DNA from 3 places in the Methylophaga thalassica genome. Region 2 is predicted to be linked to each of the others. Evidence: riboswitches for the same ligand, from Rfam matches in the RefSeq annotation. Region 2 holds a riboswitch; each other region holds the start of a gene.
What was found. A riboswitch is a leader RNA that binds a small molecule or an ion and turns the genes downstream of it on or off. The one in region 2 is predicted to bind cyclic di-GMP.
Positions count from the first base shown of each region.

Region 1: another riboswitch for cyclic di-GMP. It lies ahead of QQL60_RS08605 (hypothetical protein); the one in region 2 lies ahead of QQL60_RS03685 (hypothetical protein).
Region 3: another riboswitch for cyclic di-GMP. It lies ahead of QQL60_RS07605 (hypothetical protein); the one in region 2 lies ahead of QQL60_RS03685 (hypothetical protein).

Region 1 is NZ_BSND01000005.1:298,534-304,487, forward strand. Features, by position in the region: gene QQL60_RS08590 (porin family protein) at 1-1,150, opposite strand, end outside; gene QQL60_RS08595 (polysaccharide biosynthesis/export family protein) at 1,174-1,725, opposite strand; gene QQL60_RS08600 (hypothetical protein) at 1,854-2,372, opposite strand; cyclic di-GMP riboswitch class I at 2,408-2,486, opposite strand; gene QQL60_RS08605 (hypothetical protein) at 2,671-3,159, opposite strand; cyclic di-GMP riboswitch class I at 3,197-3,283, opposite strand; gene QQL60_RS08610 (undecaprenyl-phosphate glucose phosphotransferase) at 3,513-4,922, opposite strand; gene QQL60_RS08615 (DHH family phosphoesterase) at 4,996-5,954, opposite strand, start outside.
Region 2 is NZ_BSND01000003.1:709,672-715,625, forward strand. Features, by position in the region: gene QQL60_RS03670 (alkaline phosphatase) at 1-1,186, shown strand, start outside; gene QQL60_RS03675 (hypothetical protein) at 1,270-1,992, shown strand; gene QQL60_RS03680 (YqaA family protein) at 2,045-2,485, opposite strand; gene QQL60_RS03685 (hypothetical protein) at 2,614-3,114, opposite strand; cyclic di-GMP riboswitch class I at 3,150-3,229, opposite strand; gene QQL60_RS03690 (molybdopterin-containing oxidoreductase family protein) at 3,454-5,577, shown strand; gene QQL60_RS03695 (cytochrome c/FTR1 family iron permease) at 5,625-5,954, opposite strand, start outside.
Region 3 is NZ_BSND01000005.1:80,911-86,864, forward strand. Features, by position in the region: gene QQL60_RS07585 (inactive transglutaminase family protein) at 1-190, shown strand, start outside; gene QQL60_RS07590 (alpha-L-glutamate ligase-like protein) at 187-1,179, shown strand; gene QQL60_RS07595 (SIMPL domain-containing protein) at 1,233-1,952, shown strand; gene QQL60_RS07600 (PA0069 family radical SAM protein) at 1,952-3,010, shown strand; gene QQL60_RS07605 (hypothetical protein) at 3,103-3,597, opposite strand; cyclic di-GMP riboswitch class I at 3,624-3,706, opposite strand; cyclic di-GMP riboswitch class I at 4,093-4,181, shown strand; gene QQL60_RS07610 (PEP-CTERM sorting domain-containing protein) at 4,208-4,960, shown strand; gene QQL60_RS07615 (Gfo/Idh/MocA family protein) at 5,023-5,954, opposite strand, start outside.

The DNA of each region.
Region 1 (5,954 bases), on a different contig from region 2:
TATAGTCAACATTAAATGTGACAGCGTTACTGTTAACATTTCTCCCCTCAGACTCATCAATACTCCGATAACGATAGCCAAAAACAAATGACCATTGTTCATATAACTTCCACCTTAAACTAGGTGAGAAATCAATATATTTAGTAGTGTTGCTATTAAGGTCGTCAGCACTTGTGTACTCACGATAACTTGTTGATAAGTTGGCTTTGAGCTTTTCAGTCAAATCTCTACTATATGTGAATGTATATGCATCCTGCTCATTCACATCACCTTCACTTGATGGAAGTAAAGAACGACTTGCAGATAGAGTTATAGAATCCAACTGACCTTTTTTTGTAGCACTGATTGAGTAATTTAGTCCACTACTATTACTAGTTGTGGAGATGCCAGTAGAAGAGTTATTTTGACTATCTAGATAACGTGCCCCAATAAGTCCGTTAAGTGTCCATAGCTCGTCTAGTTGATATGTTGAAGTGAATCCAGCCGTATATGAGTCGTACTCATTATCTAAAGTATCTGATTCAGCCTGATAATTAACATAGCCAAGAGAAACCCCTCCACTTAATCGTTCAGAATACTGGTGTTGCCAAGCTAAATTTAGACTCTTTGTCTCGTTATCAGTCAAATTTGTATTACCTGTAGACAATCCACTACTTGATGCTGACTGTGTTCTCTTTTGATATGAAATACTGGTATTGACTGTATCCAATTCAGTCAATCTATAGCTATAGCTTGGAGACAATGATTTAGTGGTGGTTGTCGATGTATTACTGAAATCAGCTGTATCGTCCTCAGCAATTGAGCGAGACTCCCTTTCAGCATAATTGAGATTGAGTCCATATGAACTTCGCTCGGTTGAGTAAGATGTCGAAAAACCGAAGAATGGGTTTTCTTTATCTAATTCACTTAACTTATCATATCGACTGACTCGATACCCCATATTAATCTGTGACTTAGAGTTTTCTAACGTTCTTGAAAGAGATAATGTCGGGGTAATATTTAAACTGAAATCACCCTTTTTATTTTCCCTGAGTAATTCGTTATCGTCGTATTTAAATCCAGGGTCAGCATTAAAGTCAATCCCCCATTCCGCAGCATATCCTTGCCCGACTACCGATAATAATATTGCTAGAGATAAAGTTCTTTTCATTAAATATCTGCCACAACCACAAGCTAAGGAACAATCATCACATCACCACTCTCTAGAGTGATGTTTGTCTTCAATTCTTTACCTTTTTTTATCTCAGCGTATTTTACGGGCAGAACTTGTTGCTTAGTTCCATCTCTACGAAGCACAATAATATTGTTCTCTTCTGCGTAAGGCGATAATCCACCCGCTAAACTCAGAGCTTGCATGGCATCTAAAGGTTGATTCATCACAAATGAACCTGGGTTAAGTACTTTTCCTAAAATATGGACCCTATTGCCTTCAACATTAGTGACAGAAACTGTAACAACCGGATCAGCCAAGTATTCGTTGAGTTTTTTAGTTAATTCTTCTTCTACCTCTGCCACCGTTTTATCTTTAGCGACAACTTCCCCTGCTAGTGGAAAGGTAATAACACCATCAGGTAAAACCGTTACTTGTTTTTGCAAAGATTCTTCATTCCATACAGAAATGTCTAAAACGTCTCCTGAATTTAACAAATAACGTTCGGCAGCAAATACGGATGAAGAAAACAGTGAAACGAAGACAATACAGAATAAAATGAAGCGTTTTGGCATGAGGAAAATCCTTATCTATAAATGACATTCAATTTTGATATTAACACTCTATTTTTCAAAAAAAAAGGGAGCTTTTGCTCCCTTTCAATTTGTGACAGTTAAGTTACTGTTAACTTAAATCTTAATTCTTATGCAGCAACTGCTGATTTTCTTCTAAGCCCCAAGAAACCTAATAAGGCAGGAGCAAACAAGAATAATGCTGCTGGTACTGGTACAGCAGATACTGACACATCGTATTTTAAGATGTTAGAGGCTGCATCAATAATATCTAAACCGTAGAAAACGTTCGCAGCTAAAAATGCAGTGAAACTAAAATCACCAGTGATAACAAAGGTTTGTGCACCTGGTAAGTAACTACCGTTAGGGCCGGTGATTTCTCCGAATTTTACTGTTGCGCCTGTTAAAGCTGTGAATGGATTGAAAGACCATTCAATTTTCACGTTGGTAGCTGTATCAGAGGTAAGATCAAATTGTGAATACCAGTTACCAACCTCACCTACAGTACCACCAGCGAGTACAGTACTGTTGTTATTTACATCAACAGATTGTGTTGCGCCACTTGATCCGATACCAGTAAGAGTTAATGTGGCGGCATTGACACCAACCGAAAACATGAGAGCTACTAAAAATAGCATCGCCTTTTTCATAATAAACTTCCTTATGCATAAGTTGAAAAAACAAGCAATGCAACCCAGCCATCTTTAAATTAAAGATCTGTGGCTTTCCGACCCCGCCTCACGACGAGTTTGGCTTTTGTTAAATTACCATATCCATAAGATATGATAATCACCTATCTGACTTTGTCAGATGAGTGAATGATATGGAGCATTGTCCACCCGTGTCTATTGTACCTTGGTACAATTTTGCTATTGGAATTTAAAATCAATTCGCTAATGAATATAAAAAAGGGAGCCTAAGCTCCCTTTTTTATCAAAAACATTGTTTTTATGCTGCAACAGCTGTTTTTCTACGCAGACCCAAAAAGCCTAATAAAGCAGGGGCAAACAAGAATAATGCGGCTGGAACAGGTACTGCAGATACTGAAACGTCATATTTAACTACGCCTGATGTCGCATCAATGATACTCAGGATGTAGCTAGTACCTGCTGTCAACATAGCTGTGAAGCTGAAGTCTTCAGTAATTGCATATGACACAGTGTCACCCAATGTAGCAAAAACTAATGTTGCACCTTTAATTGCAGGGTTAAATGACCATGCGATTACAACAGGTGTATCTGTGTCAGTAGTTAATGAGAACGCTGAACTCCAAGTACTTTTCTTAGAGACAGTACCACCAGCTAAAACAACTGAGCTGCCAGATAAATCAACACTTTGACTTGCGTTAGTTGAACCAGCTTCAGTCAGAGATAACGTCGCGGCGTTAACACTTACTGAAAACAATAAAGCTACGATAAATAGCATCGCTTTTTTCATAATAATTTCCTTATGCATAAGAATTCGAAAAAACAAGCAATGCAACCCAGCCATCTTTAAAATATAGCATTAAAGATCTGTGGCTTTCCGACCCCGCCTCACGACGAGTTTGGCTTTAATTACACAACATCAAACACGTCGACATTGTGTAAGACCAGATATGATCTTGCTACAAAGCCATCACCGTTGATGTCTATTGTTCTGATTGCTATTAAGATACTTATGATAACTAGTATTATCTAGTGTATATGCTTTACACCGATACCTTAACAGTATGTATATAATACTGTGTCTCAAGGTAAGTAACAAGTATATTTAGTAAGTAACATTACTAATTAAAACTAAACGGGCAATTAATAGGCATTTTTACCGACAAACCCTTTGAACAGCGTTAAAAAAATAATCTCAAGATCTAGTAATAGCGACCAGTTCTGAATATATTTGAGATCATAATGCACACGTCCCTGCATTTTATCCAATGTATCTGTTTCACCTCTAAAACCATTTATTTGTGCTAGTCCGGTAATGCCCGGCTTAACTTTATGCCTCAGCATATATCCCTGAATCTGTGCGCGATATTGCTCATTATGCGCTACAGCGTGTGGCCGTGGTCCAACGATGGACATCGACCCACCCAGAGAGTTAAAAAATTGTGGAAGCTCGTCAAGTGAGGTTCTACGCAGGAAACCACCAAAAGGCGTAATTCGGCTGTCATTCTTCTGAGCTTGCGTGACTTTTTCACCATCTTCCGTGACAGTCATTGTACGGAATTTCCATACTTTAATTTTTTCACCATCCACACCATAACGGGTCTGTTTGAAAAATACAGGTCCTTTAGATGTGAACTTCACCCCAGCTGCAATAATCAACATGGGTATAGCGATAATCATCAGAATAATGGAGCTGAGGATAATATCCTCTAATCGTTTCAATATACTATCGATACCAGCAAAGGGCGTTTCATAAACTGAAATAGCCGTAATGCCCTGATAATCCACCCAACGTGAATTAAGAAGATTGAACGTGAACAAGTCTGGTACTAAGTATACTGAGGCGGTGCTGTCTGCCAATAGCTCGGTTATATGCCGTATTCTATGCTCTGCTGACATAGCAAGAGTGATATACACCGTATCCACTTTACCTGCTTTACAGTCCTCAATCAGCTGATTGAAATCACCCACGTTTTTGTTGGTGACGACTAAGTTAGGTTCCGTTTCGACACGTTTTTGTGAGCGGTCATCGTAATAACCTACCAGCCTGAATCCTGACCAGTCCATTTCATTAAATGCACGCTCCAGACGTTTTCCCAAAGTTGTTTCACCAACGATAGCAACGTTTCTGGTGTTGACTCCGCGAGCCCGGAGAATTGCCAACGATGTTCTCACAATGGCATGCCAGGAAATTAATTCAATTGGCGTCAATAAAAACCATAAAAAAACAAAGCTATCCAGATAACTACCAGAGTGAATGAAAAAGATATCAATCATTACCAGAATGAAAACACTGGTAAACCATGAAAACATAACTGCCGAAACTTCTTCTCTCAATGCAGTGCCTCGCCATGAACGATAAGCATCTTGAGATTCGGCAAAAAAGTTAAACAATAGAATAGCGAATAAGAGACTCCATATATAAAGGACATCCCATCCCGCCTTAAAAATATCAAATAAGGCTAAAAAGGTAAGCAGGATAATGCCACTATCAATCAGGCGTGATATCGCATTAATTTTTGCATCATACTGTCTTATCCTGCCTTGAGCCATTTGTTCCTTTTTACCTTATTAGTATTTATTGATATTAAGTAACATCTATACCTTAAGTATAAATGATGCGGGATTAATTCGCTTCGCTCTTATAATAGCTTTCAAGAACAGAGATTAATTTAGGCAACTCATCTTCTTTCAAGCAGTTAATACCTGCAGCAGCTTTTCTACCTCCCCCAGTGTCAAATTGACCTGCAATATAATCAGCTCCTTCTTGACGTATTTTGGGTGCTCTTATGCTTACCACATAAGCAGATGAATCAGGTATTTCAGTGAGAATTAAATGTGCTCGCGAGGGATACTGATTGCTTAAATAATTACTATAGGTACCACTAATACGTCTTGCCCATTTATCATCAGGTAGTGTGATGACTCCCACCGTCTCATTTTCATAGCTGAGCTTTTGTTGTTTGGCCTGTGCCAAATCAGAGTTGTAGCCTGAGTTCAGAGTTTCAATTATCTCAGCATTGTCATCAATAAAATCTAGTGGTGAGTGGTAGTTAACACAACATCTATACAACTCATCAGGTGCGAAAAATAAATCATCAATACTGGCACCATAGCCATTGTAATTAATATGCTGCCCCAGGGTTTTGAGTTTGATTATGTTACTTTCATCAAGCTGAATTTTATTTGCATAATCTTCAGCAACTTTGGCAAGATTGTCACCAAAAGCCGCTGTTATTGCCCATAGTTCATAGGCATTGTTTAGGTACTCATTGATTATCAACGCTGTGCATTTGTTGGGATGCATATCAATCAGTGCCTCTAAGCGAGGATGACTGATTTGATCTCCTGGGTTGTGATGATCGGCATAAAACACATCAACATCATGTGATAGCAGATTTAGCAGTGCATCATGATTTTTCTGCATTGAGATATCTAACACTGTTACTTGAGAGGCTTTTTCTACATCGACCCTACTCAGTAATTTTATATCGCGTTTAACTCCTGTGATTAGTTCAGACCGAATTGGATTAGCTAGTCTCAATTGAACTAACGCACAAATACCGTCAGCATCGCCGTTAAAAA
Region 2 (5,954 bases):
TTCAACAATGAACGGCCATGAACTGGTGACAGCGCTTGAGCTGGCTGAAATCGCTGGTAAATCAACAGGTATCGTCACAACAGCACGTATCACTCACGCCACACCTGCAGCGACTTATGCAAAATCAGTGGATCGTGACTGGGAAGACGTTTCAGATATGCCTGCGTCAGTTACCCGCCGTGGCTTACCCTGTAAAGATATTGCCAAACAATTGGTTGAATTTGAAAGCAACCTGAAAAATCGTTATCCAACAGCAAAACGTATTAACGGTATCGAAGTCGCTATGGGTGGTGGTCGTCGTCACTTCTTACCAAAAAATCCTGCCTTTAATAGCCCTGATGCAGTCAGCTCAGTTGAAGGTGACAGAACAGATGGTCGTAACTTAGTTGCTGAATGGCAAACAACTTACCCAACAGGTAAGTATGTTTATGATAAAGCAGGATTTGATGCGATTGACCCAGCGAAAACCGATAAAATCTTTGCTCTGTTTAATGAATCACATATGCAATATGAAGCTGACCGTGGCAATGACATTGCCGGTGAACCTTCATTATCTGAAATGACGGAAAAAGCTATTAAAGTATTGAACAAGAACGATAGTGGTTTCTTTTTAATGGTGGAATCAGGTCGTATTGACCATGCTCATCATGCGGGTAATGCACATGGTGCTTTAAATGAAACTATTGAGTTTGCTCATGCGGTTAAAACAGCATTAGAAAACACTAATCCTGAAGAAACATTGATTATCGTGACTGCGGATCATAGCCATGTATTCACAATGGCGGGTTATCCAAAACGTGGTAATCCTATTTTAGGTAAAGTGGTCAGCGTTGGTTCAAATGAGCCTGCATTAGCTGCTGATGGTAAACCTTATACCACTCTGGGTTACACCAACGGTCTTGGTTTCCGTGACTTAGGTAATGAAACAGATGCTGATGCGAGCTATAGCGCAGGTCCTGATACTGGTCGTAAAGACTTAACAGCAGTGAATACAGAGCTGTCAGGTTATCACCAGGAAGCATTAGTTCCACTGGGTTCTGAAACACATGCAGGTGAAGATGTGGCGATTTTTGCTACTGGTCCAGGTGCCAATGCGGTGACAGGTGTGAATGAACAAAACTTGATTTATCACATTATGAACCAGGCAGCACGTTTGGAAGTTAAAGCAGAAAAAGCGATTAAGTAACATCAACGTAGAAAAAGAGAGGGGTGGACGTGAGTCCGCCCCTTTTTTTCGTTGGCACACATCAACAATTTAAGGTTATAGAGATGAAATATCGTTTATTAGTGAGTCTATTATTAGCATCCCCATTGCTGGTCCAAGCTAATGACAGCTGTTCAATTGATCCCGAGGTGTTAGGCGCTAGTTATCAAATGACCGACAGCGATTCTGATAAAAAAGCGACCATGATGTTATGGCGTCAACATCAGCGCGTCAGTAATCAATTTACTCAGTCAGGCATAACTGACATGTGGGAACACACGCATAATGGCCAACTAAGAATGGTCAGGTTTTTTGATAAAGAGCAACATGCTATTGAATATCAGCCAGGAGAAGTGAAATATGCCAATGCGGATAGTCAATGGCAGCAAGTGCATGAATTAATTACTGATAATCTGAAAAGCAATATGACCTTGGTTTCAAGCTCAGGTGAAGGTTGTGACAAAGTGGAAACCTATCAGTTAACTGAGGGTGATAGCCAACTGCAACTTGAATGGTTACCTGCATTATCACTGGTAAAAAGCTGGAAAAATGATACTGACGGTCATGTACAGACATGGCAGTTAACTCAGCTGATTAAAGATGAAAACGCTGTTAATGCCAGCTTTAAAATGCGCGATGATTATCAAACAACAGATTATGCCGATATTGGTGATAGTGAATCAGATCCGTTTATAGCGAAGATGATTAACCAGGGTTATATCGACCATGGTCCTTCCGGTTTTTATAACAGTGAAGGTGAGGATATCGGTCATCCGCATCATCATTAAGTAAAAGTGAAACCCAGTTAAAACCCTGTTTCAGTCTCTGAAACGGGGTTTTTTAATTTAGCGATAGTGCTACCTGACTGATGACGATATAGCGAATCAACTTGCCAGCTGTGACTAACACGACAAACCAGCCTAGATGTATTTTTATGAGTCCTGCCATAACAGTTAATGGATCACCAATGACGGGCAGCCAGGCAAAACACAGGGAAATAAGACCATATTTCTTAAACCGGTTTTCCGCTTTTCTGATATCGCTTTCTGATATCCGTAACCATTTGTTTATGACTGCAGAACTGGCCCAATAACCTAAAGCATAATTCAGCATTGATCCAAGCACGTTTGCCACGGTGGCTGTGCTGATGAGTAAAGTCGGTGATAATCCTTTGACTAATAGTGTGCTCAGAACGAATTCAGAGCTAAGTGGCAGTAGCGTGGCAGATAAAAAGGCTGAGATAAAAAGCCCTGGATAACCCAGGCTAACAAAATAATCCATTCAGGCGGTTACTCGATGGCGTGATGGTGGAGAAGTCAAACTGATACACTCCTTGGAAATATCGAATCATACATAAAAAAAGGGAGCCTAAGCTCCCTAATCTTGAACGACGATTTTCTAAATCTGGATTATGCAGCAATCGCTTTTCTACGAAAGCCTAAGAAACCTAATAAAGCAGGTGCTAATAAGAAAAGTGCCGCAGGAACAGGTACAGCCGAAACAGATAGGCTGTAATTTAAAGCTTTACCCGTTGCGTCATAGATATCCAACACATAAGTCAGACCTGCTGTTAATACTGCAGTGAAACTGAAATCACCTGTAATGTTGAAATTTTGAATAGCACCACCTAAAACACCAAATGCAATAGTTGCATTATCAAGATTAGACTCTGGATTAAATGACCATTCAATAACTACGGGTGTTGCGTCATTAGTAAATAAACTGAACGAAGATTCCCATGCGCCATTACCTGTAGTACCACTCGCTAATACAGTGCTGCCATTAGCAAGATCAATTTCCTGAGTAGCATTATTGGTGAAAGCTGGGTCACCTTTTGTTAAGTTAAGTGTTGCTGCGTTGGCGGCAACAGAGAAAAATAGTGCTATGACAAATAGCATCGCTTTTTTCATGATAATTTTCCTTCTGCATAAGTTGAAAAAACAAGCAATGCAACCCAGCCATCTTCAAATTTGAAGATCTGTGGCTTTCCGACCCCGCCTCACGACGAGTTTGGCTTTGATTAAATGGATGAAAGTGATAAACCACCCAACTGGTAAAGTGGTGAATTATTCATCTGCCGCTTAGTGTATAGAGGCTCTATTACAAGAAAATGTCAGAGTGAGTAATTGATTTAAATAAAATTTTTATCAAGTCAGTTGAATAACTTAACGGGCATATTTCCCGTTTTAAACTGGTGTATAGTCTGAAAATAATAATAAAAAAATATATATCAGAGAGGAGAGAGCAATATGGCAAGCGTACTAAAAACGACGCATCATGGTGGCTGTCCACATGATTGTCCGGATACCTGTTCGATGGTCTATGAGGTGGAAAACGGTCAATTAACTTCAGTCAAAGGCAATAAAGAACATCCGATGACGCGTGGCGGCTTATGCGTCAAACTCAAAGACTATGAAAAGCGTCACTATCATCCGGATCGTCTGTTGTATCCGATGCGACGTAGCGGTCCCAAAGGCAGTGGTCAGTTTGAGCGTATTAGCTGGGATGAGGCACTGGATGAAATTACCACGCGCTGGAAAGCAATTATTGATGAGTATGGACCTCATGCCATTATTCCCTATAGTTATTTGGGTAATCAGGGCTTAGTTCATGGCCTGAATGGTGGCGATGCCTTTTTTAACAAAATGGGGGCAACTGTTTGCGAACGTACTTTTTGTGGAGAAGGTTCCTGCACGGCCTGGTTACTGACTGTAGGGCCGACTGCAGGTGTCGATCCCGAGAGTTTTATTCATTCTAAATACATCGTTATCTGGGGCTGTAACTCTGTCAGCACCAATGTTCATCACTGGCATATCGTGAAAGATGCACAGAAAAATGGTGCCAAGGTGGTGGTGATTGATCCGTATAAATCCAAAACCGCTAAAGAGGCTGACTGGCATATCGCGCCAAAACCCGGTACCGATGGTGCACTAGCCATGGCGATGATGCATGTCATCATTAAAGAAGGTTTACAGGACCAGGACTATATTGACAACTACACCGTTGGTTTTGATGCCTTGGCAGAAAGAGCCAAGACCAGAACACCTGAATGGGCTGCGACTATCACGGGGATTTCCGCGGATGATATCCGTCAATTTGCCCGTGAGTTTGCCACGACTCAACCTGCTGCAATTCGCCTTGGGGTAGCGGTTGAACGCAACTATGGTGGTGGTCAGGCCATCCGTGCGATTACTTGTTTGCCAGCATTAACCGGCGCATGGCGGCATGTCGGCGGCGGTGCTTTGCAGTTCCCGGTATGGGAGCACCCCTATAAATTTGATGTGATTTGTCGTCCCGATCTTATTCCTGAAGGCACGCCAGTGGTCAATGCAATTCAGATAGGACGTGCTTTGACTGGGGAACTGAAACTCGATACGCCCATAAAATCGATGATGTGCTGGAATGCTAATCCTGTCACTCAGGCGGCTGAAACTAATAAAATTGTCGAAGGCTTAATGCGGGAAGACCTTTTCCTGGTGGCGGCAGAGCATTTCTTATCTGATACCGCCTCTTTCGCTGATATTGTCTTGCCAGCTTCGATGGGAGCGGAGATGGAAGATATGGTGCTGTCATGGGGACATCTATATCTTACCTATAACGAAAAATGTGTGGATTCGCCGGGTGAAGCTATTCCCAATAATGAGATATTCAGACGTCTGGCAGCCAGAATGGGCTACCAAGAAGAGAACTTTAGCTGGTCAGATAGCGAATGTCTGGAAAACTATGTTGATTGGGACTCGCCAGCCTGCGAAGGCATCGATTTGGCTTATTTGCGTGAACATGGTTTTGCCAAATTAAAGGTCGGCACAAAAGATGATCGTGCCCCACATCGTGAGGGTAATTTTCCCACACCCAGTGGTAAGTGTGAGCTGGAAATTAAAGGTGCCACCAATTTTGTCGCCGGACCTTTCCGACAAATGTATGACGGCTTTCAGCCTGGTGAGGCCTTAGACAGTCTGCCTGATTATGTGTCATCACGGGAAATACCCGAGGCAAACCCTCAGTTAGCAGAAAAATATCCACTCAATATTATTTCGCCGAAAAGTCATGGTTTCCTTAATTCTTGTTATGCCAATATGGAGAATAAGATTAAAGGTCAGGGTGAACAGTTTGTGATGATAAGTCCTATTGATGCGGATTTGAGAAATATTCAGAGTGGTGATGTGGTTTCTGTATTCAACGATAGAGGGATGTTTAAGGCTTTAGCTCAAATTACAGATGATGTCAGTCCCGGTATTGTGGTGGCAACACTCGGATATTGGCGACAATTAAATAACGGCACAGTGAATTGTGTCAGCTCGGCTGAGTTTGTGGATATGGGCCATGCACCTACGTTTACAGATAATTTGGTTCAGGTTGCTTTGTCAGCCTGAACATTTCGAAAAAAAGCCCGCGAAAGCGGGCTTTTTTATGTTGAATTTTAGGCTGTTTCTCTGTTGCCGAAAGGCCTGATGCCTATCAAAATCAATACTGACAGAATCAGAATAGCCAATTGCGCTGCTAATCCTTCCCATGTGGAATAAACGCCAATCCAGGATAAGGTAAAGTCAATTGGGAAAGACGATATGCTGATTAAATCAGCTTCTTGCAATGCCGCGACAGCTTTACCAATCAGAACAAAGGACAGTGCCAGCATCAGGTATGTGCTGAAAGTGAAGAATTTTCTGATAGGTAAACGTAAAGAGTATTTAATAATGACCCAGAACAATGCGGCCAATATCACTGTGGCTGTTATGAAACCGGTAGCGAT
Region 3 (5,954 bases), on a different contig from region 2:
TGGTGGTTCGCTGTTAGTGGCTGTGCTGGCTTACCTAGCCATGAATAACGAGTTAATTCGTCATTTAACATTCAACTTCCTCGGCATCCAGCTTATTTTGATGGGACTAGTGTTAATGGCAGGTAATTACACCGGTTATCGCTTGCTGGAATTAAAACGCTTTAAACCCTTAACTGAGGATCACCTATGAGTCTGAATGTGCTGAATTGGCTGAAAGACGTCAAATCTCGGTACGTTCACCCAAACAAGCTTGCCAAGATTGGTGTGCTTGGAATGAACGAACGGAATATTGCTTATATCAGCCGCTATAATCCAAGACGACTCTATCCTCTGGTTGATGATAAGTTACAGACAAAAGAAATTGTGCTGGAAGCTGGCGTTAATGCGCCCGATCTTATTGGTACCATTACTGAACAACACCAGGTAGATGATCTGCTCGAGATTATCAAAAATACAGCGGGTTTTTGCATCAAACCCGCTCATGGTTCTGGTGGCAAAGGAATTTTAGTTGTCACAGGTTCTGATGATTTTGGTTATCACAAAGCGAATGGACAAATTTTAAAACTGGCCGATCTACAGCGTCATGTCTCTAACATTCTGGCCGGCTTATTTTCATTGGGCGGTCGAACTGATGTTGCCATTGTTGAAGCATTAATCCAATTTGATGATTGTTTCAATGGTTATACGTTTGAAGGTGTGCCTGATACACGCGTTATCGTTTTCAAGGGATTTCCTGTGATGGCGATGATGCGCTTATCAACCGCTGACTCTAACGGTAAAGCCAATCTTCACCAGGGTGCTGTTGGGGTGGGACTGGATATTGGCAATGGTAGTGCGGTACGCGCTGTACAGTTTGATCGCCCGGTTATGTTACATCCTGATACAGGAAGAAACCTGCTCGATCTTCAAGTACCGCATTGGGATCAGTTACTGCATTTGTCTGCTTCCTGTTATGAAATGTCAGGCTTAGGCTATTTAGGTACAGATATTGTCCTGGATAGGACAAAAGGCCCCATGCTGCTTGAGCTCAATGCCCGTCCAGGACTGAGTATTCAAGTCGCAAATGGTTCAGGTTTATTACCCAGGCTGAAAAAAGTTGAAGCATTGACCAATACAAAGAAAATGACTATTGAACAGCGAATCGCATTTTCAAAAGAGCATTTTTCTCGTCGATCATAAGCGACTTTTGATTTACACTGCTGGTAAACATTTCCTTTTTTGAGGGGCTTCTTATGTCATCGGTAAATAAAACCAGCAGTCTGATTCTTGGAATTGCTTTAGTTCTTGGTTTGAGCAGTTTAGGCTGGTTTCTCTCAAATGCCGCCATCAAATACAAAGAATATGAGCGAACCGTGACAGTGAAAGGCCTGGCTGAAAGAGAGTTCACTGCAGATGTGGTGATATGGCCTATCCAATTCACGCTCGCAAGTAATAATTTGCAAGTCTTATACAATGATGTTGATGCCAATACCAATACCATCATCTCCTTCCTGACTAAACTTGGAATCAAACGTGCTGATGTCACTATCAGTGCACCTGCCATTACAGATAAATCTGCCCAGCAATATGGGGGTAATGAGCGTGCTGAATTTCGTTATACGGCGGTTCAAACCGTCACGGTTTATTCGGATGCCATTGATACCGTCCGACAAGTGATGGGGCAACTTTCTGAACTGGGTAAGCAAGGTATCGTTTTAACAGGCAACAACTACGCCGCACAGCCCGAGTATCTGTTTACTCGTCTTAATGAAGTCAAACCGCAAATGATTGAAGAAGCAACCAGAAAAGCACGTGAAGTTGCTGAAAAATTTGCGCAGGATTCAGATAGTACCCTTGGCAAGATCCGTAAAGCCAGCCAAGGCCAGTTCAGCATTAGTGCTCGCGATAATAATAATCCACAGATCAAAAACGTTCGTGTTGTGTCAACGATAGAGTATTACTTGTCTGACTAATGTCAGAAAACGCAAAAATACAAAAAGGCCGGGGAACGCTTAATAATATCGATGGCCGTTTCAATGAGTTTCAACGCACTGAAATTGATGATGGCTGGTTTCATGATGAACCAGCCAACAACTTAACAGAAGTGAGTGTAGAATCCCCTCGTAGTATTATTAGTAGAAACCAATCACCTGACCTTCCCTTTCAGCAATCAATTAATCCATATCGTGGCTGCGAGCATGGCTGTATCTACTGCTACGCCCGTCCTTCACATGCTTATCTGGGACTGTCTCCAGGGATCGATTTTGAAACCAAGTTAACCATCAAACCCAATGCCGCAAAATTACTACGAGATGAGTTGATGGCAACAAACTATCGCTGTTCAACATTATCATTAGGCGCCAACACCGATCCCTATCAACCCATCGAACGCCACTACAACCTTACTCGGGAAGTACTTGAGGTGATGATTGAGTTCAGTCATCCAGTTAATATTGTGACTAAATCTTCATTGATAGAACGTGATATTGATTTACTCAAACAGCTCGCTGAGAAGCAATTGGTAAATGTTCATCTATCCATTACAACACTGGATAAAACACTTGCCAGGAAACTCGAACCTCGCGCCAGCAGCCCACAACGTCGACTGCAAACAATAGAGACATTGAAGGCAAATGGAATACCTGTATCTGTTCTTATTGCTCCAGTCATTCCTGTTCTGACGGATACAGAACTAGAAAATATTATTGATGCTTCGGCACAAGCAGGGGCTGAAAATATAGACTATATTTTCGTTAGATTACCAAGAGAGGTCAGCCCCCTCTTTAATGATTGGCTACATACTCATTATCCTGACAAGGCAGAGCATGTCATGAATCGTATTAAAGACTCCAGAAATGGCAAAACAAATGATCCCAGGTTTGGTTACAGACTTGAAGGTCAGGGGCTCTATGCAGAAATGATCAAAAAACGATTCGAAGTTGCGGTCAAGAAATACTCATTAAACAAGTCTCCAGCGGTTCTGAGAACCGACTTATTTCATAAACCAACAAAGCAAATGAGCTTGTTTTAAAAAGAAAATATTTATTAGCCATAAAAAAGGGGAACCGAAGTTCCCCTTTCAATCTAACTAACAATTGTTAACTTGATTTTTTACTTCAAGTTTTATGCAGCTACTGCTGTTTTTCTACGCAGACCCAAGAAACCTAATAGGGCTGGTGCGAATAAAAACAACGCAGCAGGTACTGGCACAGCTGACACAGAAACATCATATTTAAATACATTTCTAGTTGCATCCTTGATGTCAACCCATGCTGTGTACCCTTGGTAAATCATTGCTGTAAAACTAAAGTCACCGGTAATGTTAAACAGCTTTTCTTCAACACCGTTATAAAATCGTAATGTCGCACCTGCTAATGAACTAGTAGGATTAAACGACCACTCAATTTTAACAGCCGTATCTGAGTCTGTACTAACATCAAAGTATGAGAACCATGTACCAGGTCCTTCACTTACAGTGCCACCACCTAAAACTACACTACCGTTTGATACATCAACATCCTGGTCAAAAGAAGAACCAGCACCAGACATAGATAACGTAGCGGCATTAACACCGACCGAAAACAAAAGAGCTACAACAAATAGCATCGCTTTTTTCATAATAAATTCCTATTTAATATATGAAGCAATGCAACCCAGCCATCTCCAATCAAACCAGAGACCCGTGGCTTTCCGACCCCGCCTCACGACGAGTTTGGCTTTATAAAAAAATTACATTATTAAGACATTTAATAATGCGTTTGTCTGAACCATTCAGACGACTTGATATTACAAATCAAGAGACATGCTAACCACATCAAGTAGTCAAATTTGAGATATCACTCACAGCATTAATGTGATCACGTGATAGGTATCACAATAAATATGTGAACTGGTTATGAATTATCTTATGTAAGAATGAAACATAGCGTGATTCTCAACCCGATCTAGATATATAAAACTCAATAAAAAAACAAACAATTCCCCCACTAAGTCTTTTTTGCACCTTTGGAATATTACTTTTGTTAATATTTGTAAAAATTATTGACATTCGCTATTCCTTAAAAATCTTCTTAGGACTATGATTATGTGTGCTGATTTTATCATCAGCCACGTAATTATCGGAGCCAACCTTGGTGCGAGCCAAGTACGGAAAGCTACAGATCTCGGCTGATGTACTTAGTTGAGATGGCTGAGTTGCATTTTCACTTAATTATTAAAGGAAAATGTCATGCGTAGATATGCGAAAACAATCATTCTGACAACCCTAGCTTTATGTTCAATCTCAACACAGTTACTGGCAGCCCCCCAACCTGTCGACTTATCATCCTGGCAAGCCAATGGAAATGGAAACTGGGTATTACAGACGGGCAATAATGCGGTAAAGCAAACGCTTAATAACGCCCCTACTGTATTCCACAATAATAAAAATAGCCAAGGTACAGCATTATCAGGACAAATTACTGTTCAAACAACTTCTGACGATGATTTTATTGGATTTGTATTAGGCTATAACAATAACGATCTAACAAATTCATCGGCTGATTATCTGCTTATAGACTGGAAACAAGCTGATCAGTCTTATTTTGGTACAGCAAAAAAAGGCCTTGCAATATCCAGTGTAAGTGGACAGTTAGGAGATAACTCAGGGGCTTGGGCTCACAATCCAACGAATAATGTCACCGAGTTAGCCCGTGCAACCAATCTAGGTAATACAGGTTGGTTAGATAACACCACATACGACTTTGACATTATATTTACATCCTCTTTAGTCGAAGTGTTCGTAAACGGTATTAAAGAATTAAGCATTGCAGGCACGTTCAGTAATGGTTCTTTTGGTTTTTACAACTACAGTCAACAAAGTGTTTTATACGCGGGGATTGAAGAAGTTAATGTTCCATCAGAAGTACCGGTTCCAGCTGCAGCATTTATGTTTGCACCAGCTCTCTTAGGTTTTATGGGCCTTCGCCGCAGAGTAAAATAAACTTGAACAATAAAAAAGCCGTGGTGTTCTCCCACGGCTTTTTTATTAATAACGGTCAAACGCTAACCAGATAAGTGAATTTTTTTCCCTTCCCTCACCGAAGCAAGCGCGGCACAAATCGCAGCACAATTATTTCTGGCATCAGCTAATGTCAGTTTGGGGGCTTTCCCCTCTAAGATGCAATCAGAGAAATACTCTATTTCCAGATTAAAGTGATTGGCTTTTGGAATTGATACGGTTTGTTCTTCATTCTCATTCCACCAGCTTATGGTTGCTTCTTCCGTTTCAGGTTGCCAAACCGTGTGGCATTTAATGCCACCTTTGGTACCAATAATCTCATATTCGCTACGTCTGGCATGTTCAAAGCTCATTTCAAAGTGAGCAAACTTACCATCCGCAAAATCAAACACGCCACTTAAGCTGACATCAGCACCACTGTCATTAAGCTTAGCCATTGCCATAGCAGCGACAGGCTCATTATCAAACCACAATCTTGCCGTATGAATGGCGTAAGGACCAATATCCCACATAGCGCCGCCACCATCATTGATGTCACGGTCAATACGATACATTCGCGCCGGTTTCATAGGGAATGCAAACGCCGTTTTTACCGTACGCACGTCACCGACCTTGCCGTCATTAATTAACTGTCTTACATGCTCATGCTGAGGATGGAAGATATACATAAAGCCTTCCATGACTGTTACATTATTTGCTTTTGCAGCGGCTTCAATGGCGTCAATATCGGCTACTGTCAGCGCCATAGGTTTTTCGATCAGTACATGTTTACCATGATTGATGGCTTTGAGTGCCCACTCGGCATGTTCTTCATTCGACATCGGTAGATAGATGGCATCAATATTTGGATGAGAAAGTAATGCTTCCGGATCATCCAGCGTTTCTACCGCCGTTTGTTGTGGTGCCAGTTTTTGCAAAACTTCTGCCGCCGCCCCAGGACGACGACTGGCAATAGCTATCAGCTCCGCATTAGCTG